One region of the Mesorhizobium sp. M0701 genome, then DNA from elsewhere that is predicted to be linked to it. Evidence: predicted binding sites of a transcription regulator. Region 1 holds the regulator's gene; the other holds the start of a gene.

Evidence for each region. The regulator LexA, encoded in region 1, represses DNA repair genes until DNA is damaged. The targets are predictions, from matches to a motif close to TGTTCNNNNTGTGTTCNG.
Region 2: NKI24_RS29240 (DNA recombination protein RmuC) is a predicted target of LexA. The motif match lies at 6,185-6,202, and genes of this name have one in related genera.

Annotation. Positions count from the first base shown of each region.
Region 1 covers NZ_JAMYPO010000005.1:128,132-135,901, forward strand. Annotated here, with positions in the region: gene gltX (glutamate--tRNA ligase) at 1-114, opposite strand, end outside; gene NKI24_RS07225 (ComEC/Rec2 family competence protein) at 211-2,676, shown strand; gene lexA (transcriptional repressor LexA) at 2,670-3,404, opposite strand; gene kynU (kynureninase) at 3,852-5,099, shown strand; gene NKI24_RS07240 (hormone-sensitive lipase) at 5,198-6,028, shown strand; gene NKI24_RS07245 (molybdopterin molybdotransferase MoeA) at 6,036-7,241, opposite strand; gene moaC (cyclic pyranopterin monophosphate synthase MoaC) at 7,241-7,747, opposite strand; gene trpC (indole-3-glycerol phosphate synthase TrpC) at 7,750-7,770, opposite strand, start outside.
Region 2 covers NZ_JAMYPO010000044.1:48,608-56,377, reverse strand. Annotated here, with positions in the region: gene NKI24_RS29280 (GGDEF domain-containing protein) at 1-432, shown strand, start outside; gene NKI24_RS29275 (2-dehydropantoate 2-reductase) at 422-1,453, opposite strand; gene dapE (succinyl-diaminopimelate desuccinylase) at 1,583-2,782, shown strand; gene NKI24_RS29265 (transporter) at 2,785-3,393, shown strand; gene truA (tRNA pseudouridine(38-40) synthase TruA) at 3,375-4,130, opposite strand; gene NKI24_RS29255 (GNAT family N-acetyltransferase) at 4,149-4,658, opposite strand; gene fmt (methionyl-tRNA formyltransferase) at 4,655-5,584, opposite strand; gene def (peptide deformylase) at 5,601-6,131, opposite strand; gene NKI24_RS29240 (DNA recombination protein RmuC) at 6,235-7,497, shown strand; gene NKI24_RS29235 (GFA family protein) at 7,537-7,770, opposite strand, start outside.

The sequences.
Region 1 (7,770 bases):
CGTGCCGCCTGTGTGCTTGGCATACAGCCAGTTGAACAGCGCCGTCCGCGCGCCGCCGATGTGCAGGTAGCCGGTGGGCGAGGGGGCAAAACGGGTGACGACCTTATCGGGCATGGAACTCTCAGGCGGGCGAAGGAAGTGGGTTTGCGGACTTTCGCGCGTTGCGCGTTCATGTAGCATAGGAGGTCGAGGGCGCAAGGGGCAGACCCGATGGCTGTGCGAGGCCGTGGTACGGGCGAGGGCGAGGACGTTGGCAGCGGCGTCAGCGAACGCTTGCTGTTTGCCGCTCGCCCGCCTGTCCTGCCGGCACCGGCATTGCTACCTGCTCCGCGCTTCGATGCTCCGTCGCTGCCGGCCAGCGACCGAGCAGCGGTTCTCGTGCCCGCGGGCGAGCCCATCGTACGCCTGCCCAGGCGTTTCCGCCTCCCGTCACCGTCCCGTATCCGCAACAGCGTAACCACGGCAGCCGACCTGGAACTTGACCGCGGCATTGCCTTCCTGCTGGTGCCGGTGTTCCTCGCATGCGGGGTGGTCGTATATTTCGGGCTGTCGGTGGAGCCGGCCTTTCCACAGCCGATCGCAATCGCGCTCCTCGCGGCCCTTTGTGCCGTCGTCTCGCGGTCATGGCCCAGGACGCGCCTGTGCTTCATGGTGGCGCTGCTCTGCGCGCTTGGCGTACTTGCCGCCAAGTTCGAGACATGGCGTGTCGGAATGCATATGCTCGGCTCCGAAATCTCGACGCGGCTGACGGGTCGCGTCGTATCGTACGAGCCCATGGCAAGCGGCCGCATCAGGCTGACAATCGATGTGATCTCAACGGCCAGGCCGACACTGCGCTACATGCCGGAACGGGTCCGCGTTTCGGCGATGAAGATACCGGCTGAGCTGACCGCCGGTTCCGAGATCACCGGCTATGTGCGGCTGCTGCCGCCGACCGGCCCGGTGCGGCCCGACAGCTATGATTTCTCCTTCGACAGCTATTTCGCCGGTATCGGCGGCAGCGGCTTTTTTCTCGGCAATCCGAAAATCGTGTCGTCGGGCAGCATGCCGCTTGGCGCGCAGCTTTCTTCCGCGATCGAAGACGCGCGCGAATCCATCGCCGACCATATCCGCAGCCGCATCGGCGGTGCCGAGGGCGAGATTGCTGCTGCGCTGATCGTCGGCGTGCGCGCCGGCATTCCCGAGGAGATCAACGAAGCGATGCGGCGCACCGGCATCTACCACATCATCTCCATCTCGGGGCTGCATATGGCGTTGGTCGCCGGCACCATCATGGCGCTGCTGCGGGGTGCCTTTGCGCTGTTTCCCGATTTCTCATCGCGACGGCCGGTCAAGAAATATGCCGCGGCCGCCGCGCTTTTTTCGATTGCGGCCTACCTCGTCTTTTCCGGCATTGTCGTGGCGGCCGAACGCAGCTTCATCATGCTGGCGGTGATGCTTATCGCCGTGCTGTTCGACCGGGCCGCGCTCACCATGCGCAACCTGGCGATCTCGGCCATCGCGGTCATCCTGGTGTCGCCGCACGAGGTGGTCGGTCCGAGTTTCCAGATGTCCTTCGCCGCGACGGCGGCCCTTGTCGGCGCCTATGCAGGCTGGTCCGATTACCGCGCCGGCAGGGCCACCATGCCGCCGCCGCGGCTGTCGCCGCTACGCTTTGCCACTCGAAAGGTCCTGCTGGGCATGTGCGGTCTGGCGATGACCTCGATCATTGCAGGGAGCGCCACGGCGCTTTTCGCCATATGGCATTTCCAGCGCGTGGCGCCGCTCAGCCTGTTCGCCAATCTGGCCATCATGCCCATCGTGTCACTGGTCGTCATGCCCTTCGCCGTTCTCAGCGCGCTGGCGATGCCGTTCGGTGCGGATGGCCCTTTTCTCTATGTCATGGGCAAGGGGCTGACGGCGATGATCGCCCTGTCCGGGTGGATCTCGGAGCGCTCGCCGATCGATGCGGTCGGGCTGATTTCGCTGAGATCCGTCCTTCTGGTGACGATCGCCCTCGTCATTGCCAGCATGGCGACGACGTGGTTGCGGCTGGCGGCACTTCCTTTTGCGCTCGCCGGCTTGCTGACGACAACGCAGACACGCATACCCGACGTATTGGTCTCGGAGGACGCACGGCTGGTCGCGCTGCCGATCGGCAGCGGTGAACTCGCGGTCAACCGGGCACGCCCGAATGAGTTCACCATCGACAACTGGAAACGCGCGCTCACATCAGAGGCTATCGTCGCGCCGGAAACACCTGGAAAGAACGACCCGCAATTCGACATTGCCGATCCGGCCGACCTACCGCCGGGCATGCCGTTCATTTGCACGGACGGCCTCTGCCTTGCCAGGCATCCATCCGGCGCGATCATCGCGCAAGCCAAGGACCGCGATACTGCGCGGCCAGCCTGCGCCTTTGCCAGCTTGATCGTCATCGACGACGCCACCGCCCATAACCCCTGCTACTACGACCGGCTGGTCCTCGTCGTCACCAAACGGCAACTGGCGCGCGCGGGAAGTGCCGCCGTCTATTTCGATCCACAAGCGGCAACACGCGCCGAGATCCGCTTCGCCGTCGAAAAATCATACCGGCCCTGGCACGTGCAGCGGAAATTTTCACGCGCGGCACGGGGCCTGCCGCCATACCGCCGGGCCGACAACCCCAAAGCCGGCGCCAAGGGCGGAGCTCAGTAGCGGCGGATCAGTCCGACGAGCTTGCCCTGCACCTTGACCCTGTCTGGTCCGAAGATGCGCGTCTCGTAGGCCGGATTGGCGGCTTCCAGGGCGATCGAGGCGCCCTTGCGGCGGAACCGCTTCAGCGTCGCTTCCTCCTCGTCGACCAGTGCCACCACGATCTCACCGGGGCTCGCCGTATCGGCATTGCGGATGATCACCGTGTCGCCGTCGAAAATGCCGGCCTCGATCATCGAATCGCCTTTGACCTCAAGCGCATAATGCTCGCCGCCCATGATCATATCCGGCGGCACCGAAATCGAATGCGTCTGGTGCTGGATGGCGTCGATCGGCACACCGGCAGCGATGCGGCCCATCACCGGGATCGAAACGGCGGCGACGACATCGTCGTCATTTCCGGCTGCGGGCACGCGCGACGATGTCGGCTTGCCTTGCCGAGGGGCGCCTTGCCCAAGACTGCCCTGGATGACACTCGGCGAGAACTTGCGTGCCGCATTGAGGCCGGGGGCGATCGAGTCAGGCAGGCGTAGCACCTCCAGCGCACGGGCCCGGTTGGGCAAACGGCGAATGAAGCCGCGCTCCTCCAGCGCCGTAATCAGCCGGTGGATTCCGGATTTGGAAGCCAGGTCGAGCGCTTCCTTCATCTCGTCGAATGAAGGCGGGATACCGCTTTCCTTCAACCTTTCGTGGATGAACATAAGCAGTTCGTGTTGTTTGCGTGTCAGCATAGCGACCCCCAACAGAATCAGAAAAACAAACCCAGAACAAACACTATCTGTTCCAGTTGTGTTCCGCAACTGTTTAAAGTTTAATGAATGCGTTAAGGCTCGGGAAACAAACGACGTCCCCTACCGGCGTACCGCATTTTCACCGCCGCGAGCCTCATCGCCTTGATTCTGCTTTCGTTTGCGCCCTTCTGGCCTCCTAGAAGGCGGCACTGGCATCGGCCGTCGGTCGGCAAAAGGCACGGAATTGAACCCGTATCGACTGTGCGGTTTGGTCAATGCACCGTGAACGAAACGAACTCAAAACGCCAACCTCGGGTTAAGTCCCGGTTTCCACCGCCTGGTCAGGCTGCTTCTCGCCGGTGGAGCCTTGCTGCGCGCAACCAAGTAATGGAAGAACAGTCGATGCGTGTCCGGCGTTGCGTTGGATCTTGGGGGAGCAGACAAATCATGACAGGAATTCCCGATCTCGTGGCCATAAAGGCGATGGATGCCGCGGATCCGCTGCGCGCGATGCGCGACCGCTTTGTGTTGCCGCAAGGAGTGATCTATCTCGACGGCAATTCGCTAGGAGCTGCTTCACGTGCCGCTTTCGATGAACTGCACAAGGCCGCGACCGAAGAATGGTCGCATGATCTCATCCGCGCATGGAACACGGCCGGCTGGTTCAACATGCCGCTTGAACTTGGCGACCAGCTCGGGCGCCTGATCGGGGCCGCGGCCGGCCAGACAGTGGTCTGCGACACGACATCGGTCAATATCTACAAGCTGCTGCACGCCGCCATGGCCATGCGACCGGAGCGGCAGGTCATCGTCGCCGAGGGCGATAGTTTTCCGACGGACCTCTACATGGCCGAGGGTGTGGTTTCGACGCGAAAAGATACGCTGCTGCGCCTCTCGGGAGTCGACGCGCCGACCATCGAAGAGCTGATCGACGAACGCACCGCTGTGGTGCTGGTCAACCACGTCAACTATAAGTCGGGCGAACTGCGCGACATGCCGGCGCTGACGCGCAGGGCTCAGGAAGCCGGGGCGATGATCGTCTGGGATCTCTGCCACACCGCCGGCGCGATGCCAGTCGAACTCGACAAGGCAAACGCCGATTTTGCCGTTGGCTGCACCTACAAATATCTGAATGGCGGCCCGGGCGCGCCTGCCTTCATCTATGCGGCTGAGCGGCATCTTTCCGACATCCAGCAGCCGCTCACCGGCTGGTGGGGCCATGCACGGCCCTTCGCCTTCGAGCCAGGCTATGCGGCCGGCACCGGCATCCGCCGGTTTCTGTGCGGCACGCAGCCGGTCCTGTCGATGCGCACGCTGAAGGGCGCGCTCGACATCTGGAACGATGTCGACATGACGGCGGTGCGCAAGAAGAGCATCGCGCTGGCGGATCTGTTCATCGAGCTTGTCGAGGCAAAGTGCGGCACTTACGGGCTCACGCTCGAAAGCACGCGCGATGGGGAAAAACGCGGCAGCCAGATTTCATTCATGCATGAGCATGGCTACCAGGTCATGCGCGCGCTGATCGAACGTGGCGTGATCGGCGATTTTCGCGCGCCATCGACCATGCGCTTCGGCTTCACCCCGCTCTATGTCGGCTATGCCGATGTCTGGCAGGCCGTCAAAGTGCTTGAGGACATCCTGCACACCGGTGCGTGGAAGGATGCGCGCTTCGCCATCAAAGCAGCTGTCACTTGAGATTGATGCGAGAGCTGGAATCGTGAGGCTGGCGACGACGCGCCGCGCGATGCTTACGGCTACGCTGCAGGGCCATATGCCAGGGAGGAGGGCGCAGGGTGTTCGAACGTCACATTGCCGATTGGGACAACGCCTATGCCAACGGCGCCAACATAGCCGGCAGCGATCGCTGGCCGGCGGCCTGGATCGAGCCCGCGCGGGTTTTCCGCGACGTGCTTTCGACCGAGGGCAGGGCGCGGCTCGACATGGCCTATGGCGACAATCCACGCAACCGGCTCGATCTTTTCCTGCCGGCCATCAAGCCTAAGGGACTCGTGGTGTTCGTTCATGGCGGCTACTGGATGGAATTCGACAAGAATTTCTGGTCGCATCTTGCCGCTGGCCCTGTTGATCGCGGCTATGCGGTGGCGATGCCGTCCTACACGCTCTGTCCGCAGATACGCATTGGCGGCATCGTCAAGGAGGTCGGCGCGGCGATCGGCAAGGCGGCGGCGACGGTTGCAGGGCCGCTGATGCTGACCGGGCACTCGGCCGGCGGCCATCTTGTTAGCCGGATGGTTACGGCGACGACGCCGCTGGCGACCGAAGTGGTCCGGCGCGTTCGTCATGTGGTGTCGATCTCGGGGGTGCACGATTTGCGCCCGATCATGCGCACCGGCATGAACGAGACGCTGGCGATCGATGAGGCCGAGGCGCAGGCCGAAAGTCCGGTGCTGCTGCGCCCGATGGACAAGGCCCGCCTGACCTGCTGGGCCGGCGGCGGCGAGCGCGCCGAATTCCTGCGTCAGAGCGCGTTGCTGGCCAACATCTGGATCGGCCTGGGTTCCGCGACCAGCTCGGTGGTCGAACCTGACCGGCATCATTTCAACATCATCGACGGTTTGGCCGATCCAGACCATCCGCTGACCCGGACCTTGATTTCGGAGTGAGGCAGGTTCAGCGTAGCATCAGCACGTCGCAGGGGGAGCCCGCCGCCGCGGCAGGCGCGAACGGCGCGCGAACGATCAGCCCGTTGGCATCGGCCAGCATTTTCAGCATCGAGGAGTCCTGGATGCCGAACGGCGTCGCCACGGGCGTACCGGCGTCATCTATGACAACAGCCCGCACATAATCTTGCCTGAGATCATTGGCCGGCATGGCGGCACCGAGCCGTGCCCGACGTATATCCTGCTGAAAGGCGCGGCCGCCGAGCCGCGCCAGCAGCGGCTTCAGGAAGAGCTGAGTGCAGACCAGGCTTGCCACCGGATTGCCGGGCAGGCCGATGCAGCGAATGTCTCCCAGCCGCCCGAACATCAGTGGCTTGCCCGGCCGCATGGCGATCTTCCAGAAATCGAGCGTCATGCCTTGCCCGGTCAGCACCTCATGGACGAAGTCGTGGTCACCGACCGAGGCACCGCCCAGCGTGACGATGACGTTCGCGCCAGCCTTCACGGCCTTTTCAACCAGCGCAGCGATCGCCTCCCTGCGGTCCGGCGCGATGCCAAGGTCGAGCGCGCGCGCACCGACCGACTGTGCGGCAGCGGCGACACCATAGGCATTGGAGGAGATGATCTGGTCGGGGCCAAGATCGCTGCCCGGCGGCAGCAATTCGTCGCCGGTGGCGATGATGGCGACCAGCGGCCGTTTGACCACGCGCACCTCGGGGTGATTGGCCGATGCCGCCAGCGACAAGGCCGCCGGGTCGAGCAGGCGGCCTTTGGGCAGCAGGACATCGCCCTTGGCGAAATCGAGCCCGAGGCGGCGGATGTTGCGCCCCTGCACCGTCCGTTCCGTCACTTCGACGCTGCCGCCACCGAGATCGCGGACGTTCTCCTGGATGACGATAGTGTCGGCGCCTTCGGGAAGCGGCGCGCCGGTAAAGATGCGCACGGCCTGCCGCTGCTGCACCGTTCCGGCAAAGCCGCGTCCCGCCGGCGCCATGCCGACCACCGAAAGCCTTGCCGGTACGGACGCGATATCGGCCGCCCGCACGGCATAGCCGTCCATGGCGGAGGCGTTGAACGGCGGCTGGGTGCGGAGCGCCAGAACCGGCTCCGCCAGCACGCGGTCGGCGGCATCCAGCAGTGCGACGCGTTCGCCCGGCAGCGCTGCTGCGCCGTCCAGCAGGCGCTCGAGCGCCTCGGCAACTGGGACCAGCGCCATTATCGGCCTGCCTCGGTGGCCCCGTCTCCGGTGATCTTGTAGTCGCCGGATTTGCCGCCGGTCTTTTCAACCAGCCTTATGCCGGAGATGACCATGGCGCGGTCGACCGCCTTGGCCATGTCGTAGATGGTCAGGCAAGCGACCGAGACGGCACTCAGAGCCTCCATCTCAACGCCGGTCTTGCCGGTGACACGGGTCAATGCTGTCACCTTCAGGCCGGGCAGCGCGGCGTCCGCCTCGATATCGACAGATATCCTGGTCAGCAGCAGCGGATGGCAAAGCGGGATCAGTTCATGCGTCTTCTTGGCCGCCATGATGCCGGCAATGCGCGCGGTGCCCAGCACGTCGCCCTTCTTGGCGTCGCCGGCGAGGATCATGTCCAGCGTCTCGGGCCGCATCGCGACAAAGCCTTCTGCGACTGCCGTGCGCACCGTCACAGCCTTGTCGCCGACATCGACCATGTTGGCTTCGCCCTGCGCGCCAAGATGGGTGAGGGTGGCCGCCATCCTCAAACGGCCTCTGCCGGCGC
Region 2 (7,770 bases), on a different contig from region 1:
CCGGCCGCCAATGGCGGCAAGCCGTTTGCAGTGCTCAGCATGGATCTCGACGGTTTCAAACAGGTCAACGACCGTTTTGGCCACGCCGTCGGCGACGTGCTGCTGCGCAAGGTGGCCGAACGATTGAAGCGCGGCTTCCGTCCGGAGGACGTGGTCTTCCGTATCGGCGGAGACGAATTCGTCATTCTTTTGCCCGCAACCTCGGAGCTCGAGGCCACCTACCTGGCAAAGCGGGCCATCGAAAAGGTCTCGGTGCCCTTCGACCTCGGGGTCGGCTCCGCCATCCATGTCGGCTTGAGCGTCGGCAGCGCATGCGCACCCGCCGACGGCGGCGATCCGGAAATCCTGCTCACCTGTTCCGACCATGCGCTCTACGAGGCCAAGCGCACCGGCAAGGGCCGTTACTGGGCGCCTGTGCGGGCTACGATCTGACGGTCGCAGCGACGGCTTCCGGCGACAGGCAGGGCGATCCGCGCCTCTTCTGCTCGGCCGCGCGCACCAGTGCCGTGACATGCTTCAGCAACGGCGCCGGCGTGCCGGCGTTTTCGGCCAAACGCAAGGCCGCGCCTTGCAGTTCGCCGATCTCCGTCGGCCGGCGGCGCTGAAGGTCATCCCACATCGACGAACGCGCGGCCGGATCGATGGCAAGTATCCGCCGCGCCAAGAACTTGAACAGCCAGTCGGGCAGGCGAAGCACTTTCGGCAGCAGCGCGGGACGCAGGCCGGCGATGCGAGCGGGTTCGATGCCTGTCGCCGTCATTGCCGCCAGTGCTTCGTCGATCTGGCCGGCCAGGATCAGCCGCCAGCGGCGATCGGCAAGCTCTGCCGCCAGCGGCAGGCCGGAAAGCGCCACCAGCGCGTTGTTGAGGTTGAGCAGCAGCTTGCCCCATAGCACCGCTTCGATGTCACCATGCGTGGCGACGGCAAAGCCCTCAACGTCAAGCAGTTCGTCAAGGCCTATCGGACCCTGTTCGATCATCACCTTGCCGCCGCTGGCGCGGTGCAGACGAAGCGGCAATTCGCCCTCCGCCGATTGGACCACGTTGATCGGCACCATGCCCGCGAGCACCCGCCGGGCGGCGAGATGGGCTCGCAACTTATCGGCATTGTCGACGCCGTTCTGCAGACTGAGTACCACCGCATCCGGTCGGGCATGGGCCGCAATAAGCCCGGCCATGTCCTGCGTCGCGCCGCTCTTGACCGTTAGCAGGATGACATCGGCACCGGGGAATGCCGCGGCCGGATCGGCGGTGACCGACAATGCCTCCGGCTTGACGGATCGGTCGCGGCCATCACGGTCGGTGATGCGCAATCCACCTTTTTGCAGCGCCTTCTCGATACGAGGCCGCGCCAGCAGATCCACCTTTCGCCCGGCAAGTATCAGGCAGCCGCCGGCGTAGCATCCGATACTGCCGGAACCGGCGATTACGATCGTCCTGCCATGCGTGATCATGCGATGGCCCTGTCCTGGTCGAGAGGCCTTGCCGCAACTATACGGCATGAAAACCATAATGTCGGCGGCATGGCTGGCCCTTATGTCTGGCCGTGACAGGCCTTGCGCTTTCGACTATCGCTTTTGCCCATGACGCTGCCTACCGATCCGACCAGAAATCTGGCTGCTCTCATCCGCTGCGCTTCCGTGACGCCCGCCGAAGGCGGTGCGCTGAGCGCGCTGGACGAAATGTTGAAGCCGCTCGGCTTTGCCGTCGAGCGCCCGGTGTTTTCCGAATCCGGCACACCTGACATAGAGAACCTTTACGCGCGGCGTTCCGGCAACGGCCCGCATCTGATGTTTGCCGGCCATACCGATGTGGTGCCGGTGGGCGATGAAACAGCCTGGACGCACCCACCCTTTGGCGCCGAGATCGCCAATGGCGAGATGTTCGGCCGCGGCGCCGTTGACATGAAGGGCGGCATTGCTTGTTTCGTCGCGGCGGTAGCGCGACATATCGCGCAGAAGGGCGGCCCGAAGGGGTCGGTCTCGCTGCTGATAACCGGCGACGAGGAAGGGCCGGCGATCAACGGCACGACGAAACTGCTCGAATGGGCGGCTGCCAAGGGTGAGAAATGGCATGCTGCGATCGTCGGCGAGCCGACCAATCCCGACGCGCTCGGCGATATGATCAAGATCGGCCGGCGCGGCTCGCTCTCCGGCACGGTCGTCGTCAACGGCCGGCAGGGACACGCCGCCTATCCGCAGCTAGCCGACAATCCCGTGCGCGGCCTGGTGACGCTGGTCGACGCCTTGCTTGACCCCGTCTTCGACAACGGAACAACGGATTTCCAGCCGACCAATCTTGAGGTCACCTCCATCGATGTTGGCAACCCTGCCACCAACGTCATCCCAGCGAAGGCGGCGGCTACCTTCAATATTCGCTTCAACGACACATGGACCGCCGAGACGATCCAGGCCGAGATCCACAACCGCCTCGACCGGGCGGCGAAACGCAAGAAATACCGCGCCGGCAAGAAGACGCCGGTCGACTACGAGATCGTCTGGCGCGACGGGCCGAGCCATGTTTTCCTGACACGCGACGACAGGTTGATCGAGACGCTTGGCGGCTCGATCAAGGCGGTGACCGGCAGGAAGCCGGCGCTCTCCACCTCCGGCGGCACCTCCGATGCCCGCTTCATCAAGGATTATTGTCCGGTGGTCGAATTCGGACTGGTCGGCAAGACCATGCACATGGTCGACGAACGCGTGGCGATTGCCGACCTCGAGACGCTGACGCAGATTTATCTGCGCTTCGTTGAAGACTGGTTTGCGCAGGACATATCCTAGTGATGCTTTCAGCGGATGAAACCTACGCTTCGCTTGCCGGTGCCTGGCGGCTGATGCTCGGCAAGGCCGACGGATTTCGCCTGCTCGACCTTTCGGCGGACGGTTTCTGGAACTCCTTTTTTGCCATCGTTGTCGCGGCGCCGGCACTGATCGTCGGCTGGGTCGGTATTGCCAACGAGATCGGCGATCCCAACGCATTCGTCGGCCGTTTCAGCATGTTGATCCGCCTGGCCACCGTCGATATCGGCGCCTGGGTGCTGCCGCTCATAGGCCTCGCCCTGGTGGCGCCGCGGGTCGGCGTCGGCGGCCGTTTCGTCCATTATGTCGTGGCCAGCAATTGGGCCTCGGCGATCATCGCCTGGATGATGCTGCCATCGGCGTTGATCCGGCTTTTCCTGACGTCGGCCAACGAAGTCTCCGGACTCGTGTCGCTGCTGTTGTTCGCGCTGTCGATGGTATTGACCTGGCGGATGACCAACGTTGCGATCGGCAGGGGTGCGGCTACCGGCAGCGCCGTTTTTGCCGGCATGTTCGTGGCGTCGCTGATCGTCCTGTTCGGCCTGCAGGCGCTGCTCGGGATCAGCGTTCCGGATCAGCCAGGCGTCGGATAATCGACGCCGACGAGAAACAGCCCGTCGGGCGGCGCCACCTGACCGCAGGCCGCACGGTCGCGCGCCTCAAGCGCCGCCTTGAGGTCGGCAACAGTCCAGCCGCCTTCGCCGACACGTTTGAGCGAGCCGACCATCGAGCGCACCTGGTTGTGCAGGAATGACCGCGCCAAAGCGCGGACCTCAATGAAATCGCCCGCCCGGCTGACATCCAGCCGGTCGAGCGTGCGGACGGGGCTGGTGGCTTGGCAGTGGGTCGAGCGGAAGGTGGTGAAATCATGCCGGCCAAGCAGCACCTTTGCCGCCTCGTGCATGGCACCGGCATCGAGCTGCTTCGGTACCCACCAGATCTTGCCCTTGTCGAGCACCGCCGGCGCGCGGCGATTGACGATGCGGTAGAGGTAATGGCGGCCGATCGCCGAGAAACGCGCATCGAAGCCATCCGGCACGACGGCGGCCTTCAGGATGGCGATGCGCACCTTGGCCGCTTGCAGATGCGCGTTGACTGCGTCGCGCACCTTGTCGCCGGGCCATGCCTTGATCAGATCGACATGCGCCACCTGAGCGGTCGCATGGACGCCAGCATCGGTGCGGCCGGCGGCGCGCAGCGAAACCTGCTCACCACAGAATTTCTCGATCGCCTGCTCGATCGCCTGCTGCACCGATGGCTGGTTGGCCTGGCGCTGCCAGCCGGCGAAGAGACTGCCGTCATATTCGATGTCGAGGCGAAAACGCGGCATTCCCGGATCGAGGCGAAATCAAGCGGCGAGGGCTGAGCCGAAGGCCGAGGCGTAGACCAGCCTGCCGGTCTCCGGCGCCTCGCCCCAGGCAAGCGCCTGCAGGGCTTCGCTTTGGTAGTCGCTCTCGAATTTTGCTGCACGGGCGCGGCTGTAGCCGAAACGGCCATAGTAAGCCGGATCGCCGAGCACCACGGCGAGCGTCTCGCCAGCAGCCTTCAGGCGGATATGCGCCTCGCGGACCAGCGCACCTCCGATGCCGGTGCCGTGGAACGACGGCTCGACCGCCAAAGGAGCCAAAGCCACCGCCGGGAAGCTCTTGCCGCCATTCTGCACGAAAAGCCGTGAAAACAGGATATGGCCGACCACTTGCCCGTCTTCGTCCGCCACCAGTTCGACGACGGCATCACCGCCGGTGACCAGCGCGTCGACCAGTCCGGCCTCCGTCTGCTGGCCGAATGCGTGTTCTTCGACAAGGCGGATCGCCTCGCGGTCCCGCGGCGTCGCCGCGCGTATGGACATCATGCTCATGACAATTTCATTCCTTTTTCGAGCTTGGCCCCGCGCAGAAACTCCTGCGCGGCAATGGGCCTTCCGCCCGCACGTTGAACTTCGACCAGCCTGATCGTGCCTGACCCGCAGGCGACCGTCAGCCGGTCATCGAGAATTCCTCCCGGTTCGCCGGCGCCTTGCGAGAGCGTCGAGCGAAGCAGTTTCAGCCGTTCCACGCGGCCGCCGATTTCGGCCTCGCACCATGCACCGGGAAAGGGCGACAGGCCGCGAATCTGGTTGTGCACGTCGCCGGCAGGTCGCAGCCAGTCTATGCGAGTCTCCGATTTATCGATTTTCTTGGCGTAGGTCACCCCCACCTCCGCCTGTGTGGTAAATGTCAGCGTATTCCGCTCCAGCCGTTCGAGCGCTTGCACTATCAGCGAAGCACCCAAGACCATCAGCCGGTCGTGCAGATCGCCGGCCGTCATGTCGGGTCCAATGGGACATTTTTCAACCATTGCCACAGGGCCGGTGTCGAGGCCTTCCTCCATCCGCATCACCATCATGCCCGTTTCGGTATCGCCGGCCATGATGGCGCGCTGGATAGGGGCAGCGCCGCGCCAGCGCGGCAGCAGCGATGCATGGCCGTTGAGGCAACCGAGCCGCGGCGCCTCGAGAATGGGTTTGGGCAGAAGCAGCCCGTAGGCGACCACCACGGCGACGTCGGCACGCAACGCGCGGAACGCCTCCTGCTCCGCCTCGCTCTTCAGCGACACCGGCGACCGCACCTCGATGCCAAGCCGCTCCGCCTCCCGCTGCACCGGCGACGGCGTCAGTTCGAGCCCGCGCCGGCCGCCGGCGCGCGGCGGCTGCGTGTAGACGGCTGCCAACTCGTGCCCGGCCCCGGCAATCGCCCGCAGCGTCGGCACGGAGAATTCGGGCGTACCCATGAAGATGACACGCAGGGGCATTCGTCGACGCCTACCCCACCATCTTGCCCGGCGCCTTGTCCCTGGCGAGCTTCTTGAATTTCTTGACCACCATGTCGCGCTTCAGCTTGGAGATGTAATCGATGAACAGCACGCCGTTGAGGTGGTCGATTTCATGCTGCAGGCAGGTCGCCATCAGCCCCTCGGCCTCGATCTCCTGCAGCTTGCCGTCGCGATCGAGATATTTCACCCGCACCGCGGCGGGGCGCTCGACTTCGGCATAGTAATCGGGGATCGACAGGCAGCCTTCCTCATAGACCGAACGCTGGTCGGAGCTTTCAAGGATTTCGGGATTGATGAAGACGTGCGGCGCCGGCGTCTCGTCCTCCTTGGCGAGGTCGATCACCAGCATGCGCAAGGGTTCGCCAACCTGGATCGCCGCGAGGCCGATGCCGGGCGCGTCATACATGGTGTCCAGCATGTCGCCGGCCAGTTTGCGCAAATCCCCGTCGACACGCTCGACCGGTTTTGAAACCTGACGCAGGACGGGATCGGGAAGGATGATAAGCGGCTTGATCGACATGGCGTCTCACCTAAGACCTCGCAGGAAAAGCGTCAACCGGGGCGCCTCCGGGCCGTTCACGTTTTGATCTGTGCCGGCAGACCGAATCATCTATGCTGCCGACATGAACGAACTGGCCACCATCCTGTCCGAACCTGTCGCCCGCCTCGGCGCCACCACGCTCACCCTCGGCCATGTCCTGGGTTTCGGTGCAATGCTGTTCCTCGGTCTGTTCGTGGCGTTGGTCATTGCGCTGTGGCGATCGGCCAAGGCGCGTGCGGTAGCGGCCGCGGAAGCCGCCGACCATGCCCGCGACGCCGAGGCGCGGATGGCCGGCATTCTGCAATCCCAAGCGGAAATGCAGGGCCGCATGGGCGCCATCGCCGAAGTGTTCGGGGCGCGCCAGGCCGAACTCACCCAGTCGATCGGCCAGCGCCTCGATGCCATGACCGGCCGCCTGGGCCAGACCATGACCGAGCAGACGAGATCGACACATGAGAGCCTCGCCAAGCTGCAGGAACGGCTGGCGATTATCGATATCGCGCAAGGCAACATCCAGTCGCTGGCCGGCCAGGTCGTGCAATTGCAGGCGATCCTTTCCAACAAGCAGACGCGCGGCGCCTTCGGCCAGTCGCGTATGGAAGCCATCGTCGCCGACGGATTGCCGCACGGCGCCTATGAATTCCAGGCGACCTTGTCGAATGGCAGCCGGCCCGACTGCCTGGTGAAGATGCCGAACGGCGCACCGTCGCTTGCCGTCGATGCAAAGTTTCCGCTCGAGGCCTGGAATGCCATCCGGGCCGCCGAAGGCGCCGAACTGCAGAAGTCCGCCGCACAGGCTTTCCGCCGCGACATCGAGGTGCATGTCCGCGATATTTCCGAAAAATACCTGATCCAGGGCGAGACGCAGGACACCGCCTTCATGTTCGTGCCTTCGGAATCGGTGTTCGCCGAAATCCACGAGAATTTCGAGGCCGTTGTCCAGAAGGCGCATCGCTCGCGGATCGTCATCGTCTCGCCATCGCTTTTGATGTTGTCGATCCAGGTCATCCAGGCGATCCTCAAGGATGCCCGCATGCGCGAGCAGGCACACCTGATTCAGGGCGAGGTTATCCGGCTGATGGAAGACGTCTCCCGGCTAGACGAGCGGGTGCGCAAATTGCAGACGCATTTTGGCCAATCGGCCAAGGATATCGACGACATTCTGGTCTCGACATCGAAGGTGACCAGGCGCGGACAAAAGATCGAGGCGCTGGAGTTTGGCGTGCAGCCGGCGGAGGACACCGCTGGTTCGAATGGCAGCGGAGCAAAAGCGGAAAGCAGCCCGCGCGTCGCCGATTCGAAAACCGGGCAGTTGAGGCTAAGGGTCGTCGAAGGCGACGATTGAGAGCTGCGCCGGAACCGGAGGCTTCGTCCGGGTCTGGCGCTACTGCTCCTCGATGATGGTTGTGCCTTCGAATTCCGGCAGCCAATGCAGCGCCGAGCGGTGCCAGATCTGCTTTCTCGGCACCAGTTGCTCGCGCTGCCGTGCCGTGCCGACCCTGATACCGTAAACCTTCGGTCCCTCGCCCGCCGACGTGGCGTAGAGATGCGAGCCGCACTCACCGCAAAATGCCTGGGCGCGCTTGGCGCCGCTCGAACCGGTCTTGATATAGATCTT